Regions from separate parts of the Gordonia sp. VNK21 genome, predicted to be linked through region 3. Evidence: predicted binding sites of a transcription regulator. Region 3 holds the regulator's gene; each other region holds the start of a gene.
What was found. Region 3 encodes LexA, which represses DNA repair genes until DNA is damaged. Its sites were predicted from a motif close to CGAACANNTGTTCG; they were not measured.
Positions count from the first base shown of each region.

Region 1: the regulator LexA is predicted to act here: its motif matches at 7,587-7,600, upstream of ACJMNC_RS09825 (error-prone DNA polymerase).
Region 2: the regulator LexA is predicted to act here: its motif matches at 9,396-9,409, upstream of ACJMNC_RS11270 (SAV_6107 family HEPN domain-containing protein).

Region 1 covers NZ_JBJURU010000007.1:197,720-208,193, forward strand. The annotation lists gene ACJMNC_RS09800 (MBL fold metallo-hydrolase) at 1-944, shown strand, start outside; partial or broken gene ACJMNC_RS09805 (AMP-binding protein) at 1,017-2,099, shown strand; gene ACJMNC_RS09810 (IclR family transcriptional regulator C-terminal domain-containing protein) at 2,141-2,650, opposite strand; gene ACJMNC_RS09815 (NAD(P)/FAD-dependent oxidoreductase) at 2,757-4,001, opposite strand; gene ACJMNC_RS09820 (ferredoxin) at 4,026-4,220, opposite strand; gene ACJMNC_RS09825 (error-prone DNA polymerase) at 4,333-7,575, opposite strand; gene ACJMNC_RS09830 (SDR family oxidoreductase) at 7,715-9,661, shown strand; gene ACJMNC_RS09835 (alanine racemase) at 9,658-10,474, shown strand, end outside.
Region 2 covers NZ_JBJURU010000009.1:58,701-69,174, forward strand. The annotation lists gene mraY (phospho-N-acetylmuramoyl-pentapeptide-transferase) at 1-943, opposite strand, end outside; gene ACJMNC_RS11240 (UDP-N-acetylmuramoyl-L-alanyl-D-glutamate--2,6-diaminopimelate ligase) at 1,122-3,260, opposite strand; gene ACJMNC_RS11245 (peptidoglycan D,D-transpeptidase FtsI family protein) at 3,370-5,295, opposite strand; gene ACJMNC_RS11250 (hypothetical protein) at 5,317-6,144, opposite strand; gene rsmH (16S rRNA (cytosine(1402)-N(4))-methyltransferase RsmH) at 6,141-7,163, opposite strand; gene mraZ (division/cell wall cluster transcriptional repressor MraZ) at 7,372-7,809, opposite strand; gene ACJMNC_RS11265 (DUF3040 domain-containing protein) at 8,227-8,628, opposite strand; gene ACJMNC_RS11270 (SAV_6107 family HEPN domain-containing protein) at 8,764-9,249, opposite strand; gene ACJMNC_RS11275 (GNAT family N-acetyltransferase) at 9,520-10,170, shown strand; gene ACJMNC_RS11280 (LppM family (lipo)protein) at 10,173-10,474, shown strand, end outside.
Region 3 covers NZ_JBJURU010000001.1:263,839-274,312, reverse strand. The annotation lists gene ACJMNC_RS01385 (DeoR/GlpR family DNA-binding transcription regulator) at 1-154, opposite strand, end outside; gene ACJMNC_RS01380 (phosphoenolpyruvate--protein phosphotransferase) at 287-1,987, shown strand; gene lexA (transcriptional repressor LexA) at 2,048-2,767, opposite strand; gene ACJMNC_RS01370 (LysM peptidoglycan-binding domain-containing protein) at 3,135-3,506, shown strand; gene nrdR (transcriptional regulator NrdR) at 3,572-4,039, shown strand; gene hrpA (ATP-dependent RNA helicase HrpA) at 4,057-7,797, opposite strand; gene ACJMNC_RS01355 (aspartate aminotransferase family protein) at 7,857-9,086, shown strand; gene ACJMNC_RS01350 (carboxymuconolactone decarboxylase family protein) at 9,207-9,734, opposite strand; gene ACJMNC_RS01345 (peroxiredoxin) at 9,777-10,364, opposite strand.

The DNA.
Region 1 (10,474 bases), on a different contig from region 3:
CCCTCCCCCTGCCCGATCTCACCGAGATCAACTCCTACGCGCTCGTCGACGACGACTCCCTGATCCTGGTGGACCCCGGCTGGCGCGAAGAGACCAGCGAGGCCATCCTGGTCGACGCCCTGGCAGAGCTCGACCGGACGCCCGCGGACGTCAGCGGCATGCTGATCACCCACAGCCACTGGGACCACTACACGCTGGCCATGGACTGGCAGCAGCGCTATTCCATCCCCGTCCATCTCGGCCACGACGAGCATCACACGATCGACGCCTTCGATCTGAACGACGGCCTGCACCCGCAGCAGGTACGTCTGCTCCGGTTGGCCGGAGCCCCCGAGCTGGCCGACACGATCGACCGCCTCGAGCTCGACGACTACGAGAAGGACCTGCGCTTCGGGCCTCCCGATCACTGGCTGGACCACGGCCAGGTGCTCACCGGCGCGGACCAGAGGATCGAGGTGCACGCCACTCCCGGCCACACCCGCGGCCACGTGGTCTACGACCTCCCCGGCACCGGCGTCACCTTCACCGGGGACCACCTGCTGCCCCGCATCACCCCGTCGATCGGCTTCGAGCGCACGCCCGAGCCCTCACCGCTGACCTCCTATCTCGGCTCGCTCCGCGCTTCCGCCGAAGGCCCCTCACATCGGATGCTGCCCGCGCACGGCGCCCTGACCGCCCGGACCGACGTCCGGGCCAGAGAACTGCTCGCCCACCACGACGAGCGCCTGACTGCGATCCACGATGCGGTCGCGGCCGGAGCGTCCACCGCCGCCGGGATAGCCGGAGGCATGGTCTGGACCCGCCGCAACCGCGCCTTGTCCGAGCTGTCCCCGGTGCACGCGATGACGGCGATTCTGGAGGTCCGCGCGCACCTGGTCCATCTGGCGACGCAGGGGCGGCTCACCATGACCACCGGCGAGGTAGAGAGCTTCCATACGTCCTGACCCCACCGCGCCTGTCCGAGACTCCCGGACAGCCCGGGCGGCGGCCGATCCGCCGGTGCCACGGTCGTGGCCATGAACTTCAGCCAGATTCTGCAGAAATCCGCTCGCCAGTACTCCGACCAGCCCGCAGTCTGGTGCGACGGCCGCGAACAGACCCACGGTGAGCTGTACGAGCGCGCCTGCCGCATCGCCAATGCCTTGTCCGGCTTGGGACTGGAGAAGGGCGATCGCGTCGCGCTGCTGTCCAACAACGCATTCGAGACGGTCGAGCTGATCGCCGGCTGTGCCGTCGGCGGCTTCGTGCGCGCCGGCCTCTACGCGCACGAGGCCGGAGAGGTGAACGCCTATCTCACCGAGCTGGTCGATGCCCGGGCACTCTTCGTCAACGCCGCCCTCTACCCCGTCATCGCCGACCATCTGCCCAGCCTGGAGACGCTCGAGCACGTCGTCGTCTTCGACGGCGACGCTCCCGAAGGCACCCTGGCCTACGAGGAGGTGCTCGCTGCCGCGTCGCCCGAGGCGCCGACGGTGGAGCACCATCCCGACGATGTGCACGTGATCCGGTTCTCCGCCGGCACCACCGGCCGACCGAAAGGCATCGTGCACACCATCGCCCAATGGATGAACAACGACGACGAATACCGTTGGGTCACACCGCAGATCGACTCTCGGGATGCATACCTGGCCGCCGGGCAGCTGACCCACGCCGCGTCGCTGTGGCTGTGGCCCCTGCTGCAGGTGGGCGGCCGGATCATCGTCATGCCGGCCTTCGACGCCGGCCGGGCGCTGGAGCTCATCGAAACCCAGAGGGCCACCTGCACCCTGGTGGTGCCGACGATGATCACCGCGCTGCTGGCCCACCCCGACATCGACACCCGCGACCTGTCGAGCATGCGGTGCCTCAACTACGCGGCCTCGCCGATCGCCGAGCGCACCCTGCAGCGAGCCCTGGACAAGTTCGGTCCGGTCCTCTACCAGCTGTACGCCCAGAGCGAGTGCATCACGGTGACGATGCTGCAGCCGCACGAGCACACCGGGAAATACCTGCGCTCAGTGGGCCGTCCCACCCCGAACGCGATCGTGACGATCGTGGATCCGGACGGCAACGAGGTGCCGACCGGCGAGATCGGCGAGATCGCCGTCTCGGCCCCGGGCCAGATGACTGGGAGGGGCACGGCCGATCGATCGGGTGAGCGCTACGGCGTCGCCCCGGCGGGCGCGGTGAGCATCCGTGCGATGCCGCGCGCCGCCGCGGCGAACTCCTCGCGGCGGACCGCGAAGCGTTCCTCCGGGGCGGCGACGGAGACCGCGGCCACCAGATCGGATCGGTGATAGGCACCGGTCGCCAGACATGCGTAGCCGGGCACGTACTCGGAGTGCTCGTAGGCCACCCCGGTACTGCGGGTGACTTCCAGTTGCCGGTCGAACACCGTGATCTGATCCACTGTCTCAGCGGTGATCTGCGGAAGACCGAAGCGTTCGACGATGTCGTGGGTCGATTCCCGGGGCAGCCCGGCCATCAGGAGTTTGCCCAGCGCGGTGGCGTGCCCGGGCAGGATGCCGCCGGGCCGGCACTGCGGTCCGGGCCCGGTGCCGGCCACGCAGACCACGTGCAGGCCGTCCCAGGCGCCCACGGTGATGGTCCCGCCGACATGCACGGAGAAACGCTGAACCAGCTGCTGTGCCTTGGCTTCGAACCCGCACACCCCATTCGGGCCGGATCGGCGTGAACAGATTGAGCACTCGTCCGGTGCGCGCAACGGTGGACAGCATGCGCGGGGTGGCGCTCTGGCCGGTCATGGCCGACGTCGATCACGCACGTGCCGCCGCCTTCTCCGCCATCTTGGCCTTGCGCGCCTGCGCGAAGGCCAGCGCGTCCTCCCAGGAGGTCTCCTTCATGATCTGCACGCGGTACTTCATGATGACCGATTGCCCGTTGAGCGTCAGGGCGCCGATCAGCCGGTCTCCCCGCCGGTAGAGGGCGACCCACTTGCCGCCGCCGGCCGGATCGCCGTCGACCACGCGCACCTCGTCGGCCTCCGGGGAGCCGACGAACTGGATCCGGACGTCGTACCAGTCCGACCAGTAGTACGGCACCGTCCCATAGGGTTTGGCGTTGGCCGGGTCCAGGGCGTTGCGCGCGGCCGCGGCACCCTGTTCGGCCGCTGCCGTCCAGTTCTCCATACGCTGGCGCACACCGAGGACCGGGTTGAACCAGTTCGCCACGTCACCGGCGGCATAGACCCCCGGCACTCCCGTCCAGAGCGTCTCGTCGCAGACGACGCCGTTGTCCACCTCGATACCGCTGCCGGCGAGCCAATCGGTGGCCGGCGTCACGCCGATGCCGACCACTACCAGGTCCGCGTCGATCACCGAGCCGTCGGCGAGGACGACCCGCTCGACGTGCTCGTCGCCTTCCACTCTGGAAACACCGACGCCGCAGCGCAGTTCGGTGCCGTTGCGCTGGTGCAGCGAGGCGATGGCGTGCCCCATCGCCTCACCGGTCGCCCGGACCAGCGGGGTCGGCAGTGCCTCGACCACCGTCACGTCCACTCCCCGCTTGTTGGCACCCGAGGCCACCTCCGAGCCGATGAACCCGGCGCCGATCACCACGGTCCGGGCGCCTTCGGTGAGCGCCTGCCGCACCGCGACGGCGTCGTCGAGGGTGCGCAGCGCATGCACACCGGCCAGATTCTCGGTGCCGGGCAGGATCCGCGGGGTCGCACCGGTCGCAATCACCAGCGCGTCGTAACCGACGCGCCGATCGCCGACGATCACCTCGCGGTTCGCGGTGTCCAGGCCCGTGGCCGGCGCACCGAGGAGCAGCTCGACGTCGAGTTCATCGGTGAAGGTCTGCTCGTTGCGGAAGAACGGCGCCTCGGGTTCCTCGGTGCCCGGTTCCAGGAACTTCTTGGACAGCGGCGGCCGGTCGTACGGTAAATGCGTCTCGGCACCGATCAGCGTGATCCGGCCGCCGAATCCGGCCTTGCGGGCACCTTCGACGGCGCGCAGCCCGGCCAGCGAAGCACCCACCACGACCAGTCTCTCGATATCCATGTCGTTGCCTCTCGTCAGATCTCGTCAGTTGTCGACGATGCGCAGCGCCTCGGCGGGACAGCCGGCGACCGCCTCCCGTACCGACTGCAGTTCGTCGGGCTCGATGTCTTCTTTGAGCAGGTCGAGATCGCCGTCGTCGTTGACTTCGAAGAACTCCGGCGCCAGGGACTCGCAGATTCCGAGTCCCGCGCACTTGCCGTAGTCGACCGTCACCTTCATTGGATTCACCTCATTCTCGAGATCCGGATGCCGTACCCGTCTAGTTTTTAATTTATTCTAAACTAGAAACGACTGCAAGCGTCAGCCGACGCCGTCAGCGCCGTTCACGAGGTCAGCACCAGTCCCGGGACCGGGTGCCCACCTTCAGATCCAGCTGCTGCATCCGGTCGGCGACGACGGTCACCGCACCCTCGGCGTTCTGCACCTTCCCGCGGATCATCAGGGCGGGGGCGGTCTGCGCGAGGGTCCGGTAGCGCGTCCACAGACCCACCGAGCACACCACGTTCACCATGCCCGTCTCGTCCTCGAGATTGACGAAGGTGACCCCGGCCGCGGTCGCCGGACGCTGGCGGTGGGTCACCGCCCCGGCCACCGTCACCCGGGTGCCGTCGGGCACCGAGAGCAGCCGGTCGGCCGTCAGCACCCCGAGCGCCGTCAGCCGCGGCCGCAGGTACTGCGTCGGATAGCCGGTCGGCGTGATCCCGGTGGCGATCGCATCCACCGCCGACAGCTCCACCTCGGACATGCCGGGCAGCACCGGCGCGGACCGCGGGCTCACCGCGGGCAGCTGGTCGGCCCGCAGCCCCGCCGCGGCCCCGGCCTCCCACAGCGCCGTCCGGCGATCCAGGCCCAGAGACTCGAAGGCCCCGGCGGTGGCCAGCGCCTCGAGCTGCGCTCCGACGGCCTCGGTGCGCCGCGACAGATCCGCGATCGACGTATACGGTCCGTGCACCCGTTCGGCGACGATCCGCTCGGCCAGCTCGTCACTCACCCCGCGCACCGACGCCAGCCCCAGCCGCACGTCCAGCCCGGAGTTCTCCAGATCGGCATGTGCCAGCGAATGATTCACCTCCGGACGGTGCACGCGCACCCCGTGCCGACGGGCGTCGGCCACCAGCGACTGCGGCGAGTAGAAGCCCATCGGCTGCGCCCGCAGCAGCGCCGCGCAGAACGCGGCCGGATGATGCAGCTTGAACCACGCCGAATAGAAGACCAGCGCGGCGAAGCTCTGCGAATGGCTCTCCGGGAAGCCGAAGTTGGCGAAGGCCGCCATCTTCTCGAAGATCCGGTCGGCGGTCTCCCCGGTGATCCCGTGCTCGCGTTCCATCCCGGCGTAGAAGCGGGTCCGCAGCCGTTCCATCTTCTCCGGCGACCGCTTGGAGCCCATCGCCCGGCGCAGCTGGTCGGCCTCGGCGGCCCCGAAACCGGCCACGTCCACCGCCAGCTGCATGAGCTGCTCCTGGAACAGCGGAATGCCCAGAGTCCGGTCGAGGGCCTTGCGCATCGCCGGATGTTCCACGTCCGGCTCCTCGAGACCGTTGCGGCGCCGGATGTACGGGTGCACCGAGCCGCCCTGGATGGGGCCCGGACGGATCAGCGCCACCTCCACCACCAGGTCGTAGAAGTTCCGCGGCTTCAGCCGTGGCAGGGTGGCCATCTGCGCCCGCGACTCCACCTGGAACACACCCACCGAATCCGCCCGGCACAGCATGTCGTAGACCGCGATCTCGGTCAGGTCCAGCTGCGCCAGATCCACCTCGATCCCCTTGTGCCCGGCCACCAGATCGATCGCATAGTGCAGCGCCGAGAGCATGCCGAGCCCGAGCAGATCGAATTTGACCAGCCCCACCGCCGCGCAGTCGTCCTTGTCCCACTGCAGCACGCTGCGTCCGGGCATCCGTGCCCACTCGGTGGGACAGACGTCGGCGATGGGCCGGTCGCAGATCACCATGCCGCCGGAGTGAATACCCAGATGTCTTGGCAGCGAGGCGATCTCACCGGCCATGCCGCGGACGTCGTCCGGCGCCGAATCGGGGACCTTGCTCCACGCATCCTGCTGACCGGGGTCGTACCCCAGCGCCCGCGCCATATCACGCACCGCCGACCGCCCGCGGTAGGTGATCACATTGGCCACCTGCGCGCTGTGCTGCCGGCCGTGCCGGGAGTACACGTACTGGATCACCTCCTCGCGGCGGTCCGATTCGATGTCCACGTCGATGTCCGGCGGGCCGTCCCGCTCCGGGGACAGGAAGCGCTCGAAGAGCAGTCCGGCGCGCACCGGATCCACATTGGTGATGCCCAGCGCGAAGCAGACCGCCGAGTTGGCGGCGCTGCCCCGGCCCTGGCACAGGATGTCGTTGCGCCGGCAGAAGCTGACGATGTCGTGCACCACCAGGAAGTACCCGGGAAAGGTGAGCGTCTCGATGATCGCCAGTTCGTGGTCGATCTGCCGGTACGCCTCGGGCCTCTGCTCGCGGGTCCCGTAACGCTGCCGCGCCCCGTCCTCGGTGAGCCGGCGCAGCCAGGTCGCCTCGGTGTGCCCGTCGGGGACGTCGAAGGGCGGCAGCTCGGGGGCGATCAGCTTCAGCGAGAAGGCGCAGTCGGCGGCCAGCCCGGCGGCGTTCTCGACGGCCTCCCGGTGCGCCGGCAGCAGCCGCACCATCTCGTCGCCGCTGCGCAGGTGCGCCCCGCCGAGTCCGGGCAGCCAGCCGGAGATGGTGTGCACATCGGTGCGGGCCCGCACCGCGGCCACCGCGATGGCCAGCCGCCGCCGCTCGGGACCGGCGAAATGCGCACCGGTGGTGGCCACTGTCGGCAGCCTCAGCTCGCTCGCCAGCCCGGCCAGGACGGCGTTGCGTTCGTCGTCGTCGGACGTTCCGGTGGCGGTCAGCTCGACGACGACGTTCCCGGCCCCGAAACGGTCGACCAGCCCGCTCAGCGCGGTGCGCGCCGCACCGGTTCCGCCGTCGGCCAGCGCCCGTCGCACCGCGCCCTTGCGGCAGCCGGTCAGGATCAGCCAGTGCCCGGCCCCCGCGGAGGAGATCAGCTCCGGGTCGTAACGCAGCAGCCCTTTGCTGCCACCGCTCATGTGGGCGTCGGCGATCACCCGGGAGAGCCGCCGGTAGCCCTCCGCGTCACGCGCCAGCACCAGCAGGTGCTCCCCCGGCGGGTCGACGGCCCCGGCACGCGCGGTATCCCGCTGCAGCGAGAGCTCGGCGCCGAAGACGGTCGGCAGTTCGTACTCCCGGGCCGCTTCGGCGAAGCGCACCACCCCGTAGAAACCGTCGTGGTCGGTCAGCGCCAGCCCCTGCAGATCCAGCCGACGCGCCTCGGCGGCCATCTCCTCGGGCATCGACGCCCCGTCGAGAAAGCTGTAGGCACTGTGCGCGTGCAGCTCGGCGTACGGGACCGTCGAGGTGATCGGCTCGAGTTCCTCGGGCCGATAGCCACCGCGTTTACGCGACCACCCCGGGGCATCTCCCCCGTCGCCGGCCCCTGCGCCGGACAGCGGCGGACGGCCGGAGAGCACCCGCTCCATCTCCGACCAGCTCGGCGGCCCGTTGTTCCAACCCACACATCGATTCTAGAACATACGTTCGATTCCTGTTCGACGTGAATCCGGAGTCCGGATTCGCGCAAGCGACATCAGACGACTTACGGACGTGCCGACCGAGCGCACACTATGTCGGCCCGGTCTGTGAGAACCTGTTCGGGTGACGAGCTACTTGGTCACCGGCGCCGACGGACTCCTCGGCCGCCGGGTGCTGGCCCGACTACTGGCCCGCGGCGACGACGCCCGGGTCGGCGCACTGGTTCCACGCAGCGGTCTGCCCGCGCTGGCCGCCGTCACCGACACCCTTCCCGACGGCGACCGGGTCGTGACGGTTCTGGCCGACGACGACACCGGCGCCCCGCCGGCCGATCTGGCCGATTTCGGCCCGCTCGACCACCTCGTCCACCTCGACGTGCTCGACGATCCCGCCGCCGACGCGGCCACCGTTCAGGCGGTCAACGCCGATGCGGCCGCGACCCTGGCGTCGTTCGCCGCCGAGCACGGCGCCGTCTTCCACCTGCTCTCGTCGGTCGGCGTGGCCGGCGACCATCAGGGCCCGTTCCGGGAGACCGACTTCGAGCTGGGCCAGAACTTCGCGAATCCGTGCCAGCGCAGCTTCTTCGACGCCGAACTCGCCGTCCGGCAGACCCCCGGACTGCGCTGGCGCAGCTATCGCTGTTCGACGATCGTCGGCGACAGCGTCACCGGCGAGATGGACGAGCTGTGCGGCCCCTACTACTTCCTCGGCCAGGTGAGTCTGCTCGACCGGCTGCCGCGCAAGCTGCCGGTGCCGTGGCCGGATCTGGGTGAGCTGAATCTGGTCCCCGTCGACTACGTGGCCGATGCCCTCTCGGCTCTGCTCGAGGCCGAGCCGGAGGCGCAGCAGCGCGTCTACCATCTGGGAGATCCGCAGCGCCGCAGCCTGTCCGAGGTGACCAATGCGATCACACCGGACCACGACGCCCGCACCTTCGATGCTCTGCCGCGGTCGCTGGCCCGTCCGCTGCTGACCCTGACCGGGCAGGGCGCCCTGCGCACCGGCCGCGATCTGGTCGCCCAGCAGCTCGGTGTGCCGCCGGCCGTGCTCGACGTGCTGGCGCTGCCGGTGCACTTCGACCCCGCGGCCACCGCCGAACTGCTCGAGCGCCGCGGAGTGAGGCTGCCCCGGATCGAGGACTACGGGCCGCGGCTGTGGCGGTACTGGGCCGAACATCTGGACCCGGCCCGCAACCGGCGCGACGACCCGCGCGGTCCGCTGGTCGGCAAGGTCGTGGTGATCACCGGCGGATCCACCGGCATCGGCCGCGCCACCGCCCGGATGTGCGTGGCCCGCGGGGCACACGTGATCCTGGTGGCCCGCGACGCCGACAAACTCACCGAGACGGTCGACGAACTGTCCGCCGAGGTCCCGAAACCGGGTCTGCCGCTGGGCACCGTCAGCTGTTATCCGGCCGATGTGACCGACGAGGACGCGGTGCGCACCCTGGTCAAGTCGATCATCGCCGAACACGATCACATCGACATCCTGGTCAACAACGCCGGCCGGTCCATCCGCCGGGCGGCGACGAACTCTCTGGACCGCTCGCACGACTATCACCGCACCATGGCGGTGAACTACTTCGGCGCGGTCTATCTGACCCTGGCCGTGCTGCCGCACATGATCGAGCGGCAGGCCGGCCATGTCGTGAACGTTTCGACGGCGACGACCCAGACCAGGGCGCCGCGTTTCGGGGCGTACGCTTCGAGCTATGCAGCCCTGGAAGCGTTCACCGACGTGACCGCGGCCGAGACCCTGTCCGACCACGTCACCTTCACCACCGTGCGGTTGCCGTTGACCCGGACCAAGATGATCGCCCCGACCGCGGTCTACGATTCCGCTCACGGGATCTGGGGTGTGGACAAGGCCGCGGCCCGGATTCTGCACGGCATGATCGACCGGCCGGTCCGGAGCGGCTCGCGGTTCGGCTCGCTGGTCGAATGGGGCCACCGGAGGGTGCCGCGGCTGACCACCCGGATCCTGCACCAGACCTATCTGATGCTCGGCGAGTCGGCGGCCGCCCTGCACGGGCGGGCCGAGGAACCGTTGAAGGATCCGGCGGTGTCGTGACCGAGACTCCGTACCTGTCGATCGACCGCGAGCGCATGGAACGGAACATCACCGCCATGGGCCATCGGGCCGCCGATCTGGAGCTGGCGTTGCGCCCGCACGTCAAGACGCACAAGTGCATCGAGATCGCCGAACTCCAGATGTTCTCCGGGGCTACCGGTTTGACCGTCGCCACCATCGGCGAGGCGGAGACCTTCGCCGACGCGGGCTTCACCGATCTGTTCATCGCCTATCCCCTGTGGTTGTCCGACGAGAAGGCTGCCCGGCTGTCGGCCCTGGCGGGCCGGACCCGGCTGCGGGTGGGCGTCGACTCGGCGGCCGGTGCCCGCCGGCTGGCCGAAGGTCTCGCCGGCACCCCGGTGGAGGTGCTGGTGGAGATCGATTCGGGCCAGCATCGGACCGGGGTGCCCCCGCGGGAGGCGCGTGCCGTCGCTGCGGCGGCGGTGGCCGCAGGTCTGGAGGTGGTCGGCGTGTTCACCTTTCCCGGTCACGGTTACGGTCGCGGTGCGGCCCGGCAGAAGGCGGCCATCGACGAGTCCCGCACGCTGGTGGGCGCGGCCGCCGCGCTGCGCCACGCGGGAGTGACGCCGCGGGTGATCAGCGGGGGCTCCACCCCGACGGCCCAGTACGCCGACTTCTCGGTGCTCACCGAGATCCGTCCGGGCGTATACCCGTTCGGCGACGCCCAGCAGCTCGAACTCGGCACGTGCGGCTTCGACGATGTGGCGCTGACGGCGGTCTCCACCGTGGTCAGCCGCCGCCGGAACCGGATCGTGCTCGACGCGGGCAGCAAGGTGATCGGCGCCGACCGGC
Region 2 (10,474 bases), on a different contig from region 3:
AGGCGCGTTTGCCGGTGGTCCGGAAGTAGCCGATCTGAATCACCACCGAGACGATCTCGGCCACGAACAGCGCGCCGATGACCACCATCAGCAGTTCGGTGCGGGTGGTGATCGACAGTCCGGCCACCAGGCCGCCCAGGGCCAGCGAGCCGGTGTCGCCCATGAAGATCTTGGCCGGGGCCGCATTCCACCAGAGGAAGCCCAGGCAGGCGGCCGCAGCGACCATGGCCACCAGCGCCAGGTCGTGCGGGTCGCGCACGTTGTAGCAGCCGTTGGCATTGGCGCCCGGCTCGAGCACCTGGCAGGAGTTGCGTTCCTGCCACATGGTGATCAGCACGTAGGTGCCCATCACCATCGCGGCCGAGCCGGCGGCCAGCCCGTCGAGCCCGTCGGTGAAGTTCACCGCGTTGGACCAGGCGGCCACCACCAGCCAGCAGAAGATGACGAAGCCGACGGCGGTGAGACTGATCGCGTTGATGTCCCGGACGTACGACAGCTTGTCGCTGGCCGGGGTCAGATCGGCGCCGTTGCGGAACTGCAGCAGCAGAATGCCGAAGATGATGGCGGCGGCGAACTGGCCCACCGACTTGGCGGTCTTGTTCAGGCCCAGGTTGCGCTGCTTGTGGATCTTGATGAAGTCGTCGAGGAAGCCGACGGCGCCGAGTGCGGTCGCCAGCCCCAGGACCAGCAGGCCCGACGCGGTGGGGCCGCCGTCGCCGATGGCCGCACTGTAGATGTAGGAGCCCAGGTAACCGGCCCAGATGGCCACCAGGATGGCCACGCCGCCCATCGACGGGGTACCCCGCTTGGCCTGGTGGCTCTGCGGCCCCTCGGTGCGGATCTCCTGGCCGAACCCCTGCCGGGAGAACACCCGGATCAGCACCGGCGTCAGCAGGATCGACACCACCAGTGCGATCGCACCGCCGATCAGGATCTGAGTCACTGCATGCGTCCTTCTGCCCTATCTTCCGTCACGACGTCTCGTCTCGACGACCGGCGCGGACCCCTGTCCGGCCGAGGAATGAATGTACTGTGCCCGGGCCCGATCACCCGGGAACGACTCCCGTGCGCTTGTTCATTGTGTCCGCTCCGGTATCCGACGGTGACGTCCGGGTACCGATTCAGCTGTCCCGCACCGACACCGCGAGCCCCGCCCGCTCACGCCAGTAGGTCAGCAGCGCGTCCGCGAGGCCCTCGCCGCCGGCCACCACCACCACGTCACCGGCCCGCGGCGCGTCGTCGGCCGGACCGGCCTCGAGGGCGGCCACCAGCTCGTCGGGGGTGCGGTAGAAGTCCGCCTCCTCTCCCCACGAACCCTCCATCACCGCTCCCTGGTGCAGTGCCCGGGCCACCCGGGTGGCGCCGACGGCCACCGTCTGGTCCACCGCCAGCCGGACCGCCTGCCGGCCGAGCAGATCGTGCTGCACCGCCCGGGCGTTGTCGTCGGTGCCCTCTCCCGGGTCGGCGGCCAGCTCACCGAAGAACGCCCAGGTCCGGCGTCCGGGACCGGACTGCTCGCCGGCACCGCCTCGGTGTGCGCTGCCGGCCCCGGTGTCGGCGGCGTGGGCCACCATCTCGCGCAGCAGGGTTCGGGCTCGGCTCACATCCGCGCCGGCGGGGGCGACGAAGGCCGTCAGCACTCCGGCGCCGTCCTGATCCGTCCGGGGCCCGGACGTGCGGCCGGCGCGCGCCGTCTCGAGCGCCCGGCCCAGCTCCACCCGGTCGTCGAAGGGCAGCACCGTCTCGCCCACCTGCTGTCCGGTCTCGTGGCCCTTGCCGGCCACCAGCACGATGTCGCCGGGCTGCGCCCAGGTCACGGCCGCATCGATCGCCGTCGCGCGGTCGCCGATCTCCCGGATCTGCGCGGCGCGGCGCTGGTCGCCGGTCACCTGTTCGGCGCCGGACAGCACCGCCGCCCGGATCGCGGCGGGGTCCTCGCTGCGCGGATTGTCGTCGGTGACGATCACCAGGTCGGCACCGCGGGCCGCCGCGGCCCCCATCAGCGGGCGCTTCTCGGTGTCCCGGTCGCCGCCGGCACCGAGCACCACCGCGATCCGGCCCGGGTGGCCGGCGCCGAGTGTCTCGAGCACGGCCTGCACCGCCGCGGGCTTGTGGGCGTAGTCGACGACGGCCAGGAAGTCCTGGCCCCGGTCGACCTTCTCCAGCCGGCCCGGCACGGCGACCTGCGTCAGGCCCTCCGCGGCGACCGGCACCGGCACCCCGGCGGTGTGCGCGAGCGCGACGGCGAGCAGGGCGTTGGCCACGTTGTAGGCGCCCGGCAGCGGCACCGTCAGCACCTCCTCGGACCCGTCGGGGGCGGCGGCGAGCACCGTCTGCGTCCCCGCGTCCTCGGCGATTCGCCCGGCCACCGACCAGTCCGCCCGGCCCCGGGTGGACACCGTCGCCACCTTCTCCGCGCCGGACCGGGCGCGCTGGGCCATCCGCTCGCCCCAGTCGTCGTCGACGCAGATCACCGCCTGCACTGCCCGCACCGGGGAGGTCCCGTCGAAGAGCCGCGCCTTGGCCTCGAAGTACTCCTCCATGGTGTGGTGGAAGTCCAGATGGTCCTGGGACAGATTGGTGAAGCCGCCGACGGCGAACCGGCAGCCGTCGACCCGGCCCAGCGAGAGCGCATGGCTGGAGACCTCCATGACCACCGCGGTGACGCCCCGCTCGGCCATGACCGCCAGCGTCCGCTGCAGATCCGGGGCCTCCGGGGTGGTCAGCGCGCTGGGCACCGGCCGGCCGTCGATCCGGATGCCCACGGTGCCGATCAGCCCGACCACCTCGCCGGCGGCGCGCAGCGCCGCCTCGGTCAGGTAGGCGGTGGTGGTCTTTCCGGAGGTGCCGGTGATACCGATCAGGGTGAGCCGGTCCGAGGGGTCGTCGTAGATGCGCGACGAGATCAGTCCGAGCACCTCGCGCGGCGCGGGATGCACCAGGGCGGGCACCTGCACGCCGCGTTGAGCCAGCAGGTCGGCGCCGGCCGGGTCGGTGAGCACGGCCACGGCACCGCGGGCGACCGCGTCGGCCGCGTACGCCCCGCCGTGGGCGCGCGTACCGGGCAGCGCGGCGAAGAGTTCACCGTCGCCGGCCCGCTGAGCCCGCAGGGTGGCCCCGACGACCACCGTGTCCCCGGAACCGAGCAGATCGGCGCCGGTCAGCCGGGCCAGTTCGGCCAGTGAGACACCGGCGATCCGTTCGGGCCGCACAATGCCCGGCGCACCCGGATCGCCCGCTGCCGCAGAGTTGTCCACCACTGTCCTCGTCACACCTTTCCGTGGGCCGCTTCGCAGGCCGATCGTCTCGCCGCCGCTTCCGTCCGGCCCTGCACCGAGCCTAGGACGTGTCCGGCCCGCCGGAGCGGTCTCAGGCCTGCAGCTTGAGCTTAGGCGCCGGGTGGGCCGATCGCGGCACCTGTCCGTGCTGCAGCAGCCAGCCCCCGATGGTGGAGAACAGCGGCGCCGCGGACTGTCCGCCGCTGCCGTCGGAGCTGCGCACCGGATTGTCCATCATGATGCCCACCACGTAGCGCGGATCGTCGGCGGGTGCGATGCCGGCGAAGGTGATGTTGTAGCTGGACTTGGAGTAGCAGTTGCACGCCGGATCCACCTGCTGGGCGGTGCCGGTCTTACCCGAGGTCTGGTAGCCGGCGATCGCCCCGGTGGCGCCGGTGCCGTTCTGCACGCCCGTCGGATCGTTCTGCATGACCGCCCGGAACATGTTGCGGACCGTGGTGGCCGACTGCGGACTCACCACCCGCACCGACTCGGGCGCCTCGAATCCGGTGCCGTGCAGACCGTCGGCCGGCACCAGGATGCGCGGGGTCACCCGGACCCCGTCGTTGGCGATGGCCTGATACATCGAGGTCATCTGCAGCAGGGTCATCGACAGACCCTGCCCGATCGGCAGGTTGGCGAACGAACCGCCGGACCACTGGCTCAGCGCGGGCACGTTGCCGCCGCTCTCACCCGGAAGGCCGATGCCGGTGCGGTGACCGAGCCCGAACTTGGCGAGCATGTCGGCGAAACGCTTCTCCCCCACCCGCTGCGCGAGCATCAGGGTGCCGACGTTGGAGGACTTGCCGAAGATCCCGGTGGTGGTCAGCGGCAGCGTCCCGTGCTGCCAGGCGTCGTTGACCGTGATGCCGGACATGGCGATCGAGCCCGGCACCTGCAGTACCTCGTCGGGAGTGGTCAGCCCGGCCTCGATCGCCGCCGATGCCACCACCAGCTTGTTCACCGAGCCGGGCTCGAAAGGCGAGGTGACCGCCCGGTTGCCGGTGTCGACGTCGTCGTCCTGCTCGTCGAGCGGACGGTCCGGGTTGAAGGTGGTGTCGTTGGCCATGGCCAGCACTTCGCCGCTCTTCGCGTCCAGGACCACCGCCGAGACGTTCTGGGCGCCGGAGTTCTTCTTGGCCGCGTTCACCTGGCTCTGCACGAACCACTGGATGTCCGAGTCGAGGGTGAGGCGGACGGTCTTGCCGTCGATCGCCGGATGCACGTTGCGCATGCTGCCCGGGATGATGGCGCCGTCCTGACCTCGATCGTAGGTCTGGGTGCCGTTCATGCCGGCCAGGATCGGGTCGAGCGAGGACTCCAGGCCCATCGCGCCGTTGCCGTCGTAGCCCACGTCGCCGACCACATTGGCCGCCAGCGAACCGCCCGGGTACACCCGCACGCTCTCCGGGTCGGCACCCACCTCCGGGAACTCGTCGGTGATCCGGCCGGCGAGATCGGGCGGGATGGACCGCGCCAGGTAGACGAAGCCGGTGTCCGAGCTCAGTTTGGCGAACAGATCCTGCTCGCTGATCGAACCGCCGAGCGCCTCGGACACGCCGGCCGCGATCTGGGCGAGCCGGGTGGGCACATCCGGCAGTTCCGGATTCTTCTTGTGCTCGGTGTCGATGGACTTGCGGACCGCCTTGGGCAGGAAGGTCAGGGACCGCGCCTCGGCGGTGTAGGCCAGCGGTCGGCCCTCGCGGTCGAGGATGGCCCCGCGCTTGGCGTACAGGGTCACCTTGTCCGAGCGCTGCTGCGAGGCCTGCGCGGAGATGCTGCCGGCGTTGAGCACGTTGACGTAGACCAGCCGGCCGGCGACGGCCAGCGCGAGCACCAGGATGATGATGCCGAGGATCCGCTGACGTCCGACGAAACGGGCCTCTCCGGGGCTGGAGAAGCCCGTGACGGCACCGTCGACGGGTGGGGGGTCACCGGGAGTCTCTGTGCCGGCGCCACCCGCCGGCCAGCCGTCGCGGCGGCCTGCGGGCCGCTGTGGCGTGGCGGTCCGGCTCATAGACGTCCATCCTCCACTGGATCAGCGCTCCTGCGGCGCATTGCGCCCCGGCGTGGCGGCGCTTGACGGCAGCACATTCGGCGCCGGCGCATCGGGCTCGGCGGATTCGCCGGATTCGCCGGGCTGCTCGCCGGCCGGTGCCCGGCCGGAGGTCCGGTCGCCGGTCGACTCGGTGCCGGACGCTTCGGTGCCGGGCGACGACTCGGTCCCGGAGGTTTCGGTGCCCGAGGACCGGCGGCCGTCGCCGAGTTCGGATCCGCCGTTGAGACCGGTCGAGTCGTCGACCTTGGTGCCGTCGATCTGCGAGACGGGGTCGGGCGCCGGGTTCAGCGAGTCCATCCGCCGGCCCGTGACCGGGTCGAGCGTGCCCTGCAGCCGGGCCTTGCCGTCGGCGCCGACGACCATCTGCGGGGCGCCGGCGACCGGCACCATGCCGAGCTTGCCGGCCTTGTCGGACAGTTCGGGCGCGGAGTTGCCCGAGTCGTAGGTCTTCTTCAGCTCGTCCCGCTTGTCCGAGAGCGACTGGTTCTCGGCCTTGGCGGCGGCCAGCGCATAGGCGTCCTGCGCCGACTTGGTGGACAGGTACAGGGTGATGGCCAGGGCGCCGACGACCAGGGCGACCAGAGGCAGCACCAGCGGCATGGCCCGCAGCCGGGCGAACAGGCTCTCGGCCTCGGCGGCCGCCTTCCGGCGGCCGGCGGCCAGACTGCCGGTGCCGCGCCGCACCCGGCGCTCGCCGGTCTGCTCGGCGGCGCCGCTGCGCGTCCGGCGTTCGCCTGCGGCCGGACGGCGACGGGCGGCCCGGTCCTCGTCGGAGGTGGTGGTCGAGCGATCGTCGAGCAGGGTCATCGCCGGTTCCTCTCTCCTGGGCTGGCGACCGGGGCGGGGCCCGGGGCGATCCGTTCGATCGCCCGGACCCGCACCGGTGCGGATCTGGGGTTCTCTGCGCGCTGCTGGTCGTCGGCCTGTTCGGCGCCGCGGGTGACCAGCGCGAAGCGCGCCTGCGTGCCGGGCAGGTCCACCGGCAGTCCGGGCGGGGTGGTGCTGCGGACGGCGTCGGCGAAGTCCCGCTTGACCAGCCGGTCCTCGAGGGACTGGTAGCTCATCACGGCCAGACGGCCGCCCACTGCGAGCAGATTCAGTGCGGCCGGAATCACCGCGCGCAGCGAGTCGAGTTCCCGGTTCACCTCGATGCGCAGCGCCTGGAAGGTCCGCTTGGCCGGGTGGCCGCCGGTGCGCCGGGTCGCGGCCGGGATGGTGTCGTAGAGCAGTTCGACCAGGCGGGCGCTGGTGGTGAACGGCGCCACGGCCCGCTCGCGCAGTACCGCCGAAGCGATCTTCCCGGCGAAGCGTTCCTCGCCGTACTCGCTGAGCACCCGCGCCAGCGCCCCGTGGTCGTAGGTGTTGAGCACGTCTGCGGCGGTCAGCTCGTCGTCGGCGTCCATCCGCATGTCCAGCGGTGCGTCCACGGCGTAGGCGAAGCCGCGGTCGGCCTGGTCGAGCTGCATCGAGGAGACGCCGAGGTCGAGCAGGATCCCGTCGGTCTCGTCGAGGCCGGCCTCGGCGGCCACCCCGCCGATCTGGTCGTAGCGCGCGTGGTGGGTGATCAGCCGCCCGCCGTAGCCGGCGAGCCGCTCGCCGGCGATGGCCAGCGCGTTCTCGTCCCGGTCGATGCCGTGCACGGTCAGGCCGGGCAGCCGCTGCAGAAAGTACTCGGTGTGTCCGCCGGCGCCGAGGGTGCCGTCGATGAGCACCGCGCCGGTGCCGTCTGCGGACTGCCGGGTCAGCGCCGGGGCCAGCAGCTCGAACATCCGCTGGGCCATGACCGGGATGTGGCCGTGTTCACCGCTCACGGACTCGCCGTTCATGCTCACCTCCGGTCCGGCTGTCGATGGCACGGCGCCGGGTGCCCCGGCCGGCCGCGCACTGGTGGTCGTGCCTGAGGCGGCACGGTTGGAGAACTGGACTGCGGTGAGTCGGGGTCCCCGCCCGATCCGCACCTGGCGTTGGGGAAGTACGTCAGGGGCGATCGGGCCGAGGCCTCGTCTCACCGCAGCGGCCCAGTTCTTCAATTGACTAGAGAATCGCGTCCAGCGCTGCCGAGCCGGCGGCGGCGTAGGCATCCTCGAACTGGCTCTGGTAGGCCTCCCAGCGGGCGGCGTCCCAGATCTCCAGGTGGTCGTACTGCCCGGTGACGACGCATTCCTTGGCGAGCTTCGCGTAGTCGCGGAACTCGGCCGAGAGGTTCACCCGGCCCTGTCCGTCGAGCTTCTGCTCGTCGGCGCCGGCCAAAAACAGCCGGACGAAGGCGCGGGCCTCCGGATCGTTGCGCGATGCCTTCGCCGCTTTCTCGGCGATGACGTCGAACTCCTCAGCCGGATACACCGACAAGCTGAAATCTTGGCCTCTGCTGACCACGACCCCTCCTGACAGTGCCTCGCGGAACTTGGCGGGCAGTGTGAGCCGCCCTTTGTCATCGAGCTTGGGCGCGTAAGTGCCGACGAAACGAGCCACGCCGACACCTCCTTGCCCCGTACCGATCCGCGGATTCCGGATTCCCGTGGACCAGTGACTGCAAGATTACCCCACTTTCCTCCACTTTCCACCCCAATCACCCCACCCCCTCCCCCTTGATGACTATTTATGCAGGTCAATGCGGATTACACGAACGCAATTCTCAGGAAAGTCGGCATCCTAGGAACGGCGTGTTGCCCGCATAGATGAGAAGAAACACCAGTTAAGTGGCAGAAGTTGCACCTCTACCTCGCCAAGTGGGGAGAAGTGGGGAACCCGGGTGGGGAGAAGTGGGGCGACCCGGTGGGGCGCTGTGGGGACCGGGCGTCCGGGCGGGAGCGGCCGGCCCCTCCGGACACGACGAAAAGGCCGCGGCCCCTCCCGTTCGGGAGGGGCCGCGGCCTGTGATCTGTGCTGTTAGAAGCCGTCCTGGTGGAACCGCTTGTTGAATCGCTCTTCCATCCGGCTGCTGAACGATCCACGATCAGCCGCCGGGCGCGATCGGCCGGACGGCTTGGCGCCGCCACCGGCGCCCTGCTTGGCGCGCGGACGGATCAGCAGGAGCAGTCCGCCGACGAACATCAGCAGGAAGCCCACCAGGCTGACGATCTTCAGACCGCCGACCTCGATGTCCACCATCAGTCCGCCGACCAGCAGTGCCAGGCCCACCACGATCAATGCGGCGGCCTGTATGCGGCGCCGTGTGGTGACACCGCCCACGCGCTGCTTAGTCACCGCCGAGGCGAACTTGGGATCCTCCGCGTACAGCGCGCTCTCAATCTCGTCGAGCATCCGCTGCTCGTGCTCCGAAAGCGGCACCGGCACCCTCCTTATTTCCTCGGCGACGACGAACGGCGCGAACCGCCCGCTCTCCTCCATGATAGGAGCTTGCCGGACTCTCGACCACCCACTTGCCCGTTCCGTACGACACCCCGGGCGCGAATCGCCCGTCCATCACGCCCCCAGCGCCGAAGACACCCCGCCGATATGCCCCTGTTCGTACGACAGCAGGGTGGCGTCGGCGGCGTCCAGGAACTCCATGGCGCGGCGTTCGACACGCGCGCACAGCGTCGGATCCACGGTGCGTACCAGGCCGGCCTCGACGTTAGAACGCATCTGGGACAGTCCGCCGAAGTACTCGGCCAGCTCCGCATACTCCGGGGCCACCGCCTTGATCCGGCTCCACGCATCCCGCGCATCCCGGCGTCGCCGGACCGGTCCGGGCGGCTCGTGAACGGCAAGCACCGCACCCGCGGCCCGGATCGCGGCCAGATAGAACTGACGGAAACGCTCGGCACCGTCGTCGTGCACCCCGGCCGCCTGATCGAAGAGGGTCTCCGCCCGCTCGAGCAGATCCCGGCTGCGCCCGATCACCCGCGGATCGGGTTCGGCCCGGTTCACCGCCCGCCGCGTCGTCGCCGTCGTCCGTGTGGTCGCCATCGCCGTCGCTCACCTCGCTCCTGTTGCTGCTGCACCAGAACGTCTCACAGGCCTCTGACATTTCGGCGGGACGGCGCCGCGGGAGCCGAGGGTGGCGGGGCGGCGGAGCCGGTGTCTTCCCCACCGGATCCGCCGCCCACAGTAATCGAACTGCAGTTCGATAGGCTCCAGGGTAGACCCACTCCCCCCTGTCCGGGCAAACGCCGATTACGCTGTGCTCAATCGCTGCGGGTTCTCAGCAGATTCACCGACCGCCGAAGGAGGACGCCCGTGTCCGTGCGCCTGACGCCGCTCCCTGCGGCCGACGCGGACATCTGGTTGCAGCCGGCCGTCCACACCTACGTCACGGCGATGAACTATCCGCGCGGCACCGAGTACAACCGGCTCGCCCTGTGGCGTGAGCACCTGCGGCGGCCCGGCTGGACCGCGATCGGCGCCGTCACCACCGTCAGCGCCGCCGAACTGCTGCGGCCGGCCGTCCGCCGCCTGCGCGTGCAGGCCCCGTGGGCGCCCGGCGAACGCGACGTGCTCGTCGGTGTCGCCTACGGCTACACCGGGGCCGCCGATCAATGGTGGAATCAGCAGTTGCGCACCGGCATGAGGCTGGCCGGCTGGACTCCCGAGGAGGCGCAGGCGGTGATCAGCGACTACTTCGAGCTCACCGAACTGCACGTGCATCCGCTGGCTCAGGGACAGGGCACCGGCGAGGCGCTGCTGCGCCGCCTGCTCACCGACCGCCCCGAGTCGCAGGTGCTGCTGTCGACCCCGGAGGTGACCGGCGAGGCGAACCGCGCCTGGACCCTGTACCGCCGGCTCGGATTCGGCGACGTGCTGCGCCACTTCAGCTTCCCCGGCGACCCGCGGCCGTTCGCCTTCCTCGGTCGTTCCCTCCCGTTGCCGCCCGGGTCTGGCACGATGTGAGCGTGACCCAGCCCAGACGTCTGTTCCGCCCGGCTCTCCTCGCGCTGGCCGCTCTGCTGGCCCTGACCCCGCTGCTCAGCGGCTGCCTCACCCGCTCGGAGAACGTCGGCGATCTGTTCTCCGGCGTCGTCGTGGTCGCCGCCAGCCCGGCGACCGGCCCCACCCCGCCGACCTTCGACGTTCCGGCGTCGCTGTCCGGCGCGGTCGCGGTGTACGACTTTCCGGAGACCGACGATGGCAGCGCCCCGGCCACCGACGGCCCGGCGGGCGACAAGACCGGCTCCCGGCTGCGGTTCACCGATCT
Region 3 (10,474 bases):
CCCGGGTGACCTGACCGGCCTGGGCCAGTACGGCCAGGTCGCGCCGGACGGTCTCACCGGTCACGTCGAAGCGGTGGGACAACTCGGCCACGGAGACCCGGCCCCGCTCGCGAACCTCGTTCGCGATGGCCTGCTGCCGTTCCTCCGCGTACATTCCACCGTCCTGAGTAGAGTCCTGGTTGACGGGGTCCCGTGCCCGAATCAACACTGTCACATCTGTATTTACATTGATTTCTGTGGAAATGTGCGGTTTTCCGCCGACTCGCTGAACGAAAGGCCCAAGAGCATGCAGTCCGTCGATCCCGCGCACACCTACGGCGCCGACCCGGTCGTCACCGGCACTCCGGTCGTCGCCGGACTGGCCTACGGTCCGGTCATCCGGCCCGGCGACCGGCCCGAACCGGACCTCGGCGACGCCGCCACCATTCCGGAGGACGACCGCGACGCGGAGAAGGAACGGCTGGCCGCCGCGGCCGACACCGTCGCCGGGAGGTTGACCGAGCGGGCCTCCCGCAGTTCCGGTGCGGCGGCCGAGGTGCTGGCCGCCACCGCGGGTCTGGCGAAGGATCGGGGCTGGCTCGGTGCGGCCGGCAAGCTCATCGGAGACGGCACTCCCGCCCCGGCCGCCGCCGCCGCGGCCACCGAGCAGTTCGTCGAGATGTTCACCAAGGTCGGCGGTCTGATGGCCGAGCGGGTCACCGACCTCAAGGACGTCCGCGATCGCGTCGTCGCGGAACTGCTGGGCCTTCCCGAGCCGGGTATCCCCACCCCCGACGTCCCGTCGATCCTGTGCGCCGACGACCTGGCGCCGGCCGACACCGCAGGTCTCGATCCGGGCCGCATCATCGCGCTGGCGACCCGCCTCGGTGGGCCGTCGAGCCACACGGCGATCATCGCCCGCCAGCTCGGCATCCCGTGCGTGGTGGCCATCGCCGATCTCGACCAGGTGCCCACCGGTGCAACGGCTTTCGTCGACGGAGGCCTGGGAACGGTGGGGGTGAATCCGGATGCCGAGGCGGTCTCGGCGGCCGCCCGCGCCGCCGCCGAACTGGCCGAGCGCGCGGCGGCGTGGCGCGGCCCGGGACGGACCGCTGACGGCCACGAGGTGCTGATCCTGGCCAATGTGGCCGACGGTGCGTCCGCGCGCAGCGCGGCGGAGCCGGGAGTCCTCGAGGGCGTGGGGCTCTTCCGCACCGAGCTCGCCTTCCTCGACCGTGCGGACGAGCCCTCGGTGGCCGACCAGGCCGAGCTGTACCGGGAGGTCATCGATGCCTTCCCCGGGCAGAAGGTGGTGATCCGGACCCTCGACGCCGGCTCGGACAAGCCGCTCAAGTTCGTCGACCATCGGGACGAGGCGAATCCGGCGATGGGGGTGCGCGGCAACCGCATCATCGCGCTGCACCCGGAGATCCGCGAGCACCAGCTCGACGCGCTGGCGCAGGCCGCGGAGGGCGACCGGGCCACCCCCTGGGTGATGGCCCCGATGATCGCCACGGTGGCCGAGGCCCGGGAATTCGCCGGCCAGGTCCGCGCGCGCGGCATGATCCCCGGTGTCATGGTGGAGGTGCCCTCGGCGGCCATTCAGGCCGACAAGATCCTGGCCGAGGTGGACTTCGTCTCGATCGGCACCAACGACCTGACCCAGTACACGATGGCCGCGGACCGGATGTCCCCGGAACTGGCCTCGCTCACCGATCCCTGGCAGCCGGCCGTGCTCAGTCTCATCGAACGCGTCGGTGCCGCCGGCGCCGCCCAGGGCAAACAGGTCGGGGTGTGCGGCGAAGCGGCCGCCGATCCGCTGCTGGCCTGCGTGCTGGTGGGCCTGGGCGTGACCTCGCTGTCGGCGGCCGCGAAGGCCGGGCCGGCCGTGGGTCTGCAGCTCGGCTCGGTGACGCTCGACCAGTGCCGGGCCGCCGCCGCTGCGGCGACGGCCGCGGACAGCGCACAGGCGGCCCGGGACGCCGCGCGGACCGCGCTGAGGAACTGAAATCCTGACGGACTGAGGGACTGAAGTCCTGACGGACTGAGGCCCTGACGCGCGCCGCCGTCAGACTCGGCGCATCACCGTGACCACCTTGCCGAGGACGGCGGCGTCGTCGCCGGGGATCGGCTCGAAGTGCTCGTTGTGGGGCATCAGCCAGACGTGGCCGTCGACCCGCTTGAAGGTCTTCACGGTGGCCTCGCCGTCGATCATCGCGGCGACGATGTCGCCGTTCTCGGCCACGTTCTGCTGGCGGACCACCACCCAGTCGCCGTCGCAGATGGCCGCGTCGATCATCGACTCGCCGACCACCCGGAGCAGGAAGAGCGAGCCCTCTCCGACGAGCTCCTTGGGCAGTGGGAAGACGTCCTCGACTGCCTGCTCGGCCAGGATCGGCCCGCCCGCCGCGATCCGGCCCAGCACGGGGACGTACGCCGGTGCGGGCAGCTGATCGTCGGATTCGGCGACCGCCGCCGCGCCGCCGGACGGCGGGGTGCGGTTGTCGTCACGGACGTTGACCGCCCGCGGACGGTGAGGATCGCGTTTGAGCAGACCGCGGCGCTCGAGGGTGCGCAACTGGTGGGCCACCGAGGACGTGGAGGTGAGGCCGACGGCCTCGCCGATCTCGCGGATGCTCGGCGGATAGCCGCGCTCACGCACCGAACTGCGGATGTACTCGAGCACCTCGCGCTGCCGCTGGGTCAGTGAGGCTTCGAGGGTGGCCGTCGACAGCTCCGGACCGTCGGCACCGGCCGGGATATCGCTGTTGCTGGGACCGTCGGTCATCGTGCGTCCTCTCCTGGTGGTGATATCGCCAATCTAGTCGGCTCGGTCACAGATTTCAAACAATTGTTCGACGTGTTGCAGACAATGTCCGAGGGGTGGTGTTTACTATCGAACAAGAGTTCATCGAACACCTGAACGATAGGAGAAGGCGATGACGCAGAGCGTGCTCCACCGCCCCGCACAGACCTCGGGATCGGCTGTCGAGGCCGTCATGACCTGCGATGTTCCCCGTGTCGCCGGCCCCGCGCCGGTGCGCCGGACGGACGTCGAACAGCCCTGCCGGCCGACCGGACGCCGGCTCGAACGGCGCCGCGGAACCGCCCGCACGGCCCGGATGTCCCCCGACCGGGGGACTCGCGGGGGCGGTATGGATGTTCGATCGGCGGATTCGAACACCGCGCCGCCGGTGCGTGCCGCGGTGGGCCGCCCGGTGCGGCCGTCGGCGCAGATCGTGCGGCGCCGGCGCTGGGCCGCCGGACTGCTCGCCGGGGTGGTGCTCGCCGGGCTGGTGTGGGTGCTGGCCCTGGTCGGCGGCCAGGCGCAGGAGGCCGCCACCGGTACGCCGAGCGTCACCGAAGTGGTGCACGTGCGCAGCGGGGAGTCGCTGACGGCACTGGCCCGGCGGATCGCTCCGGATCTGCCGCCGTCCGGGGTGATCGATGTGGTGCGGGAACTCAACGATCTCTCCTCGGCGGGACTGCGTCCGGGGCAGGCCCTGGTGGTGCCGCGGTACCGCTGAGGCCGCGGAACCGGGAGGGGAGTGCCATGCGCTGCGCCGGGTGCCGCACGGGTAGGCTGGAGGCCATGCGCTGCCCGTTCTGCAAGAACGACGACACCCGAGTAGTCGACTCCCGCGCGTCCGACGATGGGCTGGTCATCCGGCGCCGGCGATCCTGCAGTGCCTGCGGGCGCCGTTTCACCACGGTCGAGTCCGCAGTGCTGGCCGTGGTCAAACGCAACGGGGTCACCGAGCCGTTCAGCCGCGAGAAGGTGATGAAGGGGGTTCGCCGGGCCTGCCAGGGCCGCGCGGTGGACGAGGACGCCCTCGCCAAACTCGCCGAAACCGTCGAGGACGCCGTCCGCGCCTCCGGATCGGCCGAGATCCCGAGCAACGAAGTGGGACTGGCCATCCTGGGGCCGCTGCGCGAACTCGACGAGGTGGCCTACCTCCGGTTCGCCTCGGTGTACCGGTCGTTCGACTCGGCCGACGACTTCCAGCGCGAGATCGACGATCTGCGGCGTGACCGCGCCGGACGCACACCGGCGAGCTGAGTCCGGCCGTCGGGCGGTCAGCGGAAGGCGTCGATCTCCTTGACGACACGCTTCTCCGAGATCGGCCCGTCGGTGCCGAGCTGCTGCGCGAACAGACTGACCCGCAATTCCTCGATGGGCCAGGCGATCTGCTCGCTGAGCGCCTGCTGCCGGCCCTCGGGCAGTTGCGCCAGCCGCTGATTCCAGTGCGCGAAGACGCGGTCCAGCACGGCCATGCCGGCCGCGTCTCGTGCCGTCGAGCCGGGCAGCGACTCCAGTCGCAGCCGTGCGGCCTGCAGATAGCGTGGCAGGCTGCGCAGCCGGCGTAGCGGGGTGAGTGCGACGAAGCCGTCGAAGACCAGTTCGCCGAGCTGCTCGGCCACGTCGTCGGCGGCCGCCGAACCGGATCGGGCGTCGATCGCCCGGCGCAGTTCGGTGGTCTCCCGCAGTGCGGTGACCGCCAGCAGGAAATACTCGGGGGCGGCCTGGCGGACCACCGGTGAGAGCTCGTCGCGCAGTGCCGCGAACTCCCGTGGCTCGCGCAGCCCGGCGACCTCGGGACGTCGGACCAGTTCGTCGGCGATGGCCCGGCGGGTACAGTCCGCCAGCAGAGAGTCGTTGTCCGGGTAGGGATTCTGGCTCAGTGCCAGCTTGTCGGCCGGCGGCAGGCCGTTGACCAGCTTACGGCTCGGCGGGCTGATCGCGATCTCGAGAAGCACCTGGACGGACGCCGCCACCCCCGCATCGCGGGTCGCGGCCGAGGTCCGGGCGAGCCGACGCACGCCGTCGCCGGCCGGGGCCAGCCCCGGAAAGGTCACCACCTGCTGGCCGGCGACCGTCTCGGTCTGCTGCTGGGCGAGCGTGCCGATACCGTCGGCGGTCCAGTCGCGGTACACCACGGTCTCGGCGGCCGGAGCCGTGCGCGGAGCGAAGTGCTGCTGCAGTGCGGTCAGGTCATCGTCGCGCCGCAGGATCGCGCCCTGATCGTCGACCACGGCGAAGTGCATGCGCAGGTGGTGCGGCAGGGCGTCGACGCGGAAGTCCTGGGGGCTCAGGCTGGTCCGGGTGATCTCGCTGAGCCGCTCGGCGAGTGCGGTGCGCAGCGGTCGGGTGCGCGGAGCCAGGCCGTCGAGGGCTAGTTCGGCGTAGCGCTGGGCCGGGGAGAGCGATTTGCGCAGCCCCTTGGGCAGTGACTTGATCAGCGCGGTGGCCAGCTCGACGCGCAGGCCCGGAACCAGCCAGTCGAAGCCGGTCGGGGTGATGTGTGCGAGCAGCGGCCGGGGGATGAGTACGGTGACGCCGTCCTCGGGTGTGCCCGGCTCGAAGTGGTAGGCCAGTGCCAGGCGGGTGGCGCCCTGCTGCCAGGCCTCCGGGAAGTCCTCCGGGTCGGGGCCGTCGTCCTGCCGGAGATCCTCGGCGTGCAGGTTCAGCAGGGCGGGGTCGGTGCGGGACGCCTTCTTCCACCAGCTGTCGAAGTGGCGGGCGGAGACCACCTTCGCCGGGATGCGCTGCGCGTAGAAGTCGTACAGGGCCTCATCCGAGAGCCGGACCCCTGCGCGCCGGGCGCGATGCTCGGCCTCCTCGGCGTCGGCGAGGACCGAGGCGTTGTGCGCGAAGAAGGCGTGACGGGTGCGCCACCGGCCTTCGACGAGTGCGGCCTGGATGAAGATCTCCCGGGAGGTCACCGGGTCGATGGATCCGTAGTTGACTCGCCGGCCGGTGACCAGCGGGACACCGTAGAGGCTCACTCGCTCGACGGCGGTGACAGCGCCACGGCGGGTGGACCAGGCCGGTTCGCTGTAGCTGCGGGTCACCAGCTCGCCGGCGAGCTGCTCGACCCACTCGGGTTCGACGGCGGCGACGGTGTGCGCGTACAGCCGGGAGGTCTCCACCAGCTCGGCGGCCATCACGAAGCCCGGCGGCTTCTTGGCCAGCTCCGAACCGGGGAAGATCAGAAACTTGGTGCCGCGGGTGCCCAGATACTCGCGCGATTCTCCGCGCCGCCGGTCCTTTCCGGAGGCCGCCGGCGACGATGCGCCGTTCTTCGCGTCGTTGTGGACCCGGGCGCCGACGTTGGTGAGCAGGCCGGCCAGCAGCGAGCGATGGATCGCGTCGGCGTCGATCGCGGTCTCTGGCACCTCCCAGCGCAGATCCTTGACCGTGCGCCGGAGCTGGCGATGCAGATCCGTCCACTCCCGGATGCGCAGATAGTGCAAGAAGTTCCGTTCACACCAGCGACGGAAGGCGTTGCCCGACATCGCGTCCCGCTGCTCCTGAAGGTACGACCAGAGCTTGAGCCGGCTGAGGAACTCCGATCCTGGCACCGCGTACTCGCGGTGTGCCGCGGCGGCGGCCTCCCGCCGGTCCGCCGGGAACTCGCGCACATCGGGCAGGGACAGTGCGGCGACGATCACCAGCACGTGATCGAGACAACCGTTGTCGCGGCCGGCGACGAGCATCCGGGCCAGTCTCGGATCGATCGGCAGCCGCGACAGAGTGGTGCCGACCGGGGTGAGATCGGCGGTCGCCGAATCGATGCCGGTGACCGCGCCGAGTTCGGAGAGCAGATTCATGCCGTCGCGGATGGCGCGGGCATCCGGCGGCTGTACGAACGGGAAGTCCGCGACGTCACCCAGCCGCAGCGAGAGCATCGACAAGATGACGGCGCCGAGGTTCGACCGGAGGATCTCCGGATCGGTGTACTCGGGCCGGGCGTCGAAGTCGTCCTCGGTGTAGAGGCGGATGCAGATGCCCGGCGCGACCCGGCCGCAGCGTCCGGCCCGCTGCCGTGCGCTGGCCTGCGAGATCTTCTCCACCGGCAGCCGGGTCACCTTGGTCCGGGTGGAGTAGCGCGAGATGCGGGCGGTGCCCGCGTCGATCACGTAGCGGATGCCCGGAACGGTCAGCGAGGTCTCGGCGACGTTGGTGGACAACACGATCCGGCGGCCGTCGGAGGGAGTGAAGATCTTCTGCTGCTCGGCCACCGACAGCCGGGCGTAGAGCGGGACGATCTCGGTTCCGCCGCCGGTGCGGCGTTTGAGGGCGTCGGCGGTGTCGCGGATGTCGCGTTCAGTGGGCAGGAAGACCAGGATGTCGCCGCGCTCCTGTGACCACAGTTCGCCGACCGCCCGGTCGATCGCAGCGATCTGATCGAGATCCGAGTGCTCGTCGTCGTCGGTGCTCAGCGGTCGGTAGCGGACCTCCACCGGATAGGTGCGCCCGGAGACCTCCAGGATGGGGACCTGCTCGTCGGGGCCGGCGAAATGCCGGGCGAAACGATCCGGCTCGATGGTCGCCGAGGTGATGATCACCTTGAGATCGGGCCGCCGGGGCAGCAACCGCTTGAGATAGCCCAGCAGGAAGTCGATGTTGAGACTGCGCTCGTGCGCCTCGTCGATGATGATCGTGTCGTACCGGCGCAGCAGCGGATCAGTGGAGATCTCGCGCAGCAGGATTCCGTCGGTCATCACCTTGACCGCGGTGCGCGCACTGGTCTTGTCCGAGAAGCGCACCGCATAGCCCACCAGCTCGCCGAGCTCGGTGCCGGTCTCATCGGCGATCCGGCGTGCCACCGAGGTCGCGGCGATCCGCCGGGGCTGCGTGTGGCCGATCGACTCCCGGCCGAGCTGCAGGCAGATCTTGGGCAGCTGCGTGGTCTTGCCCGATCCGGTCTCGCCGGCGATCACCACCACCTGATGCGCGGCGATCGCCTCGGCGATCTCGTCGCGGCAGGCGCTGACCGGCAGTTCCGGTGGAAAGGTGAGGGTGGGCCCAGGCATGATTCTTTCCAGTCTATCGTCGGCCCGCATCACCCCGGGGGACGTGTCATATTGGACACATGGGTTCTCTCTGGCACGGCTTCGCCGACATGGGCGCCGTCACTGCGCACGGTCCGTTCGTCTTCACCCGCGGTGAGGGGACGCGCGTCTACGACGCCGACGGGCGCGAGTATCTCGATGCGACCGCCGGACTCTGGTTCGCCAACGTCGGGCACGGACGCGCGGAGATCGGTGAGGCGGTGGCCCGTCAGCTCTCGACGCTGGCGCACTACTCGAACTTCGGGGACCTCGCCGCCGATGTGACGATCGACCTGGCCGAGCGGATCGCTGCCATCGCGCCGGTGCCCGGGTCCAAGGTGATGTTCACCTCGGGCGGCTCGGACTCGGTGGAGACCGCCGTCAAACTGGCCCGGCGCTACTGGGTCGAGCGGGGCCGGGAGAGCAAGCGGATCATCGTCGGGCGCAGCAAGGCCTACCACGGCATGCACGTGGCCGGGACCTCGCTGGCCGGCATCGCGGGAAATCACGACGGCTACGGCGCCGAGTTGATGGCCGACACGGCCACCGTCGACTGGGACGACGCCAAGAGTCTGCTCGGGTTCATCGAGCGGGTCGGCGCCGAGAACATCGCCGCCTTCATCGCCGAACCGATCATCGGGGCCGGCGGGGTGTATCTGCCGCCGGAGGGATACCTGCGCGAGGTCCGGGAGATCTGCCGGGATCACGACGTGCTGTTCATCGCCGACGAGGTGGTGACCGGTTACGGGCGGATCGCCGGCCGCGAGTGGTTCGCCTCCGGACGGTTCGGTCTGGAACCGGACATGATCACCACCGCCAAGGGTCTCACCAGCGGCTACCTGCCGATGGGGGCGATGATCGCCGCCCCGTGGGTGGCGGAGCCCTTCTTCGCCGGTGGTGTGTGGTGGCGTCACGGCTACACCTACGGCGGGCACGCCGGCGCGGCGGCGGCGGCGATGGCCAATCTCGACATCATCGAGCGTGAGGATCTTCTGGCCGGGGCCGCACGGCTCGAGGGCGATCTGGCGGCCGCCTTCGCCCCGCTGACCGAACTCGATGCGGTCAGCGAGGTGCGGACCGGTCTCGGCGCGGTGACCGCGGTGCAGCTGGCCGATCCCGCCGCCGGTCCGGCGATGGTGACCCGGCTGCGCGAGTTCGGGGTGTCCACCCGGGCGGCGGGACAGGGAGCGCTGCAGATCTCGCCGGCCTTCGTCATGAGCACCGCCGAGGTGACCGAGCTCGCCGGCCGCTTCCGGGCGGCCCTGTCCTGAGCCCGCCGGGGCACGGGCCACGCCCGGCCCCTGGGAGAATGAGGGAGCCCCCGCCGGGATCGCCGGTGGGGGCTCGCACTCACGCTGCCTTGGTGCGGGCAGCAGGTCTGTGGCGGGAGGTCAGTTCAGGGTCTCCGCGATGGTGATCGCCTGACCGACGCCCTGCACGATCGAGGCCACCTTGAGGGCCTCGAAGACGGTCTCGCGGTCGAGGCCGGCCTCGCGCACCACGTTCTCGTGGGCGGCGACGCAGTGCTCACAGCCGTTGATCGCCGAGACGGCCAGCGACCACAGTTCGAAGTTCGCCTTCTCCACGCCGGGGTTGCCGATGATGTTCATCCGCAGGCCCGGGCGCAGGTCGTCGTACTTGCCGCCGAGGAAGCCGCGGCCGCGGTAGAAGACGTTGTTCATGCCCATGATCGACGCGGCGCCGAGCGCCGCGTTGTAGGCCTCCGCCGACAGGGTGTCAGCGGCCTCGTCGGCCACCTCGCGCAGCACGGTGGCGTTGCGGGTCGCCGCCGCCGTCGCCAGCAGGGTGCCCCACAGCTGCTCTTCGTTCAGCGCCGTCGTACGGCTGACGCTGCCGAGATTCAGCTTGAGGTCCTTGGCGTACTCCGGAAGTGCGGCCTTGAGGTTCTCGATGCTCATAGATCTCTCCTGTGTGGTGACGACTGACGGTCGGGAAGCAGATCAGACGGCTTCGCTCATCAGCTCACCGGCGTTGATGGTCGGATCGCCCTTGCGCCAGTTGCATGCGCACAGCTCGTCGGACTGCAGGGCGTCGAGCACGCGCAGCACCTCTTCGACGTTGCGGCCCACCGAGCCGGCGGTGACCGAGACGAACTGGACCTCGTTGTTCGGGTCCACGATGAAGGTGGCGCGGTCGGCCACACCCTCGGCGTTGAGCACGCCGGTCGCCTCGACCAGTTCGCGCTTGAGGTCGCTCAGCATCGGGAAGGGGAGGGTCTTGAGCTCTTCGTGCTGGGCGCGCCACTGGAAGTGGACGAACTCGCTGTCGACCGAGGCGCCGAGCACCTGGCAGTCGCGATCGGCGAACTCGTCGTTCAGCTTGCCGAAGGTGGCGATCTCGGTGGGGCAGACGAAGGTGAAGTCCTTGGGCCAGAAGAAGACCACGCGCCACTTGCCGGCGTAGTCGTCACTGGTCACGGTGGTGAAGTAGTCCTCCGGCTGCTGCGCGTCGACCTTCGAGAGATCTCCGCCGATGACAGCAGTCAGGTTGTAGGCCGGGAACTGGTCGCCGATGGTCAGCAGTGCCATGAGTCACTCACTCCTTGGTTAGGGGTTTGGGGAGAACCGTCCGCCGGGGGGTCCCTGTGCTGGTGTCCTCTCCGGCTTCGTTTTCTATTGTGCCGCAACCCCGGTGAAAA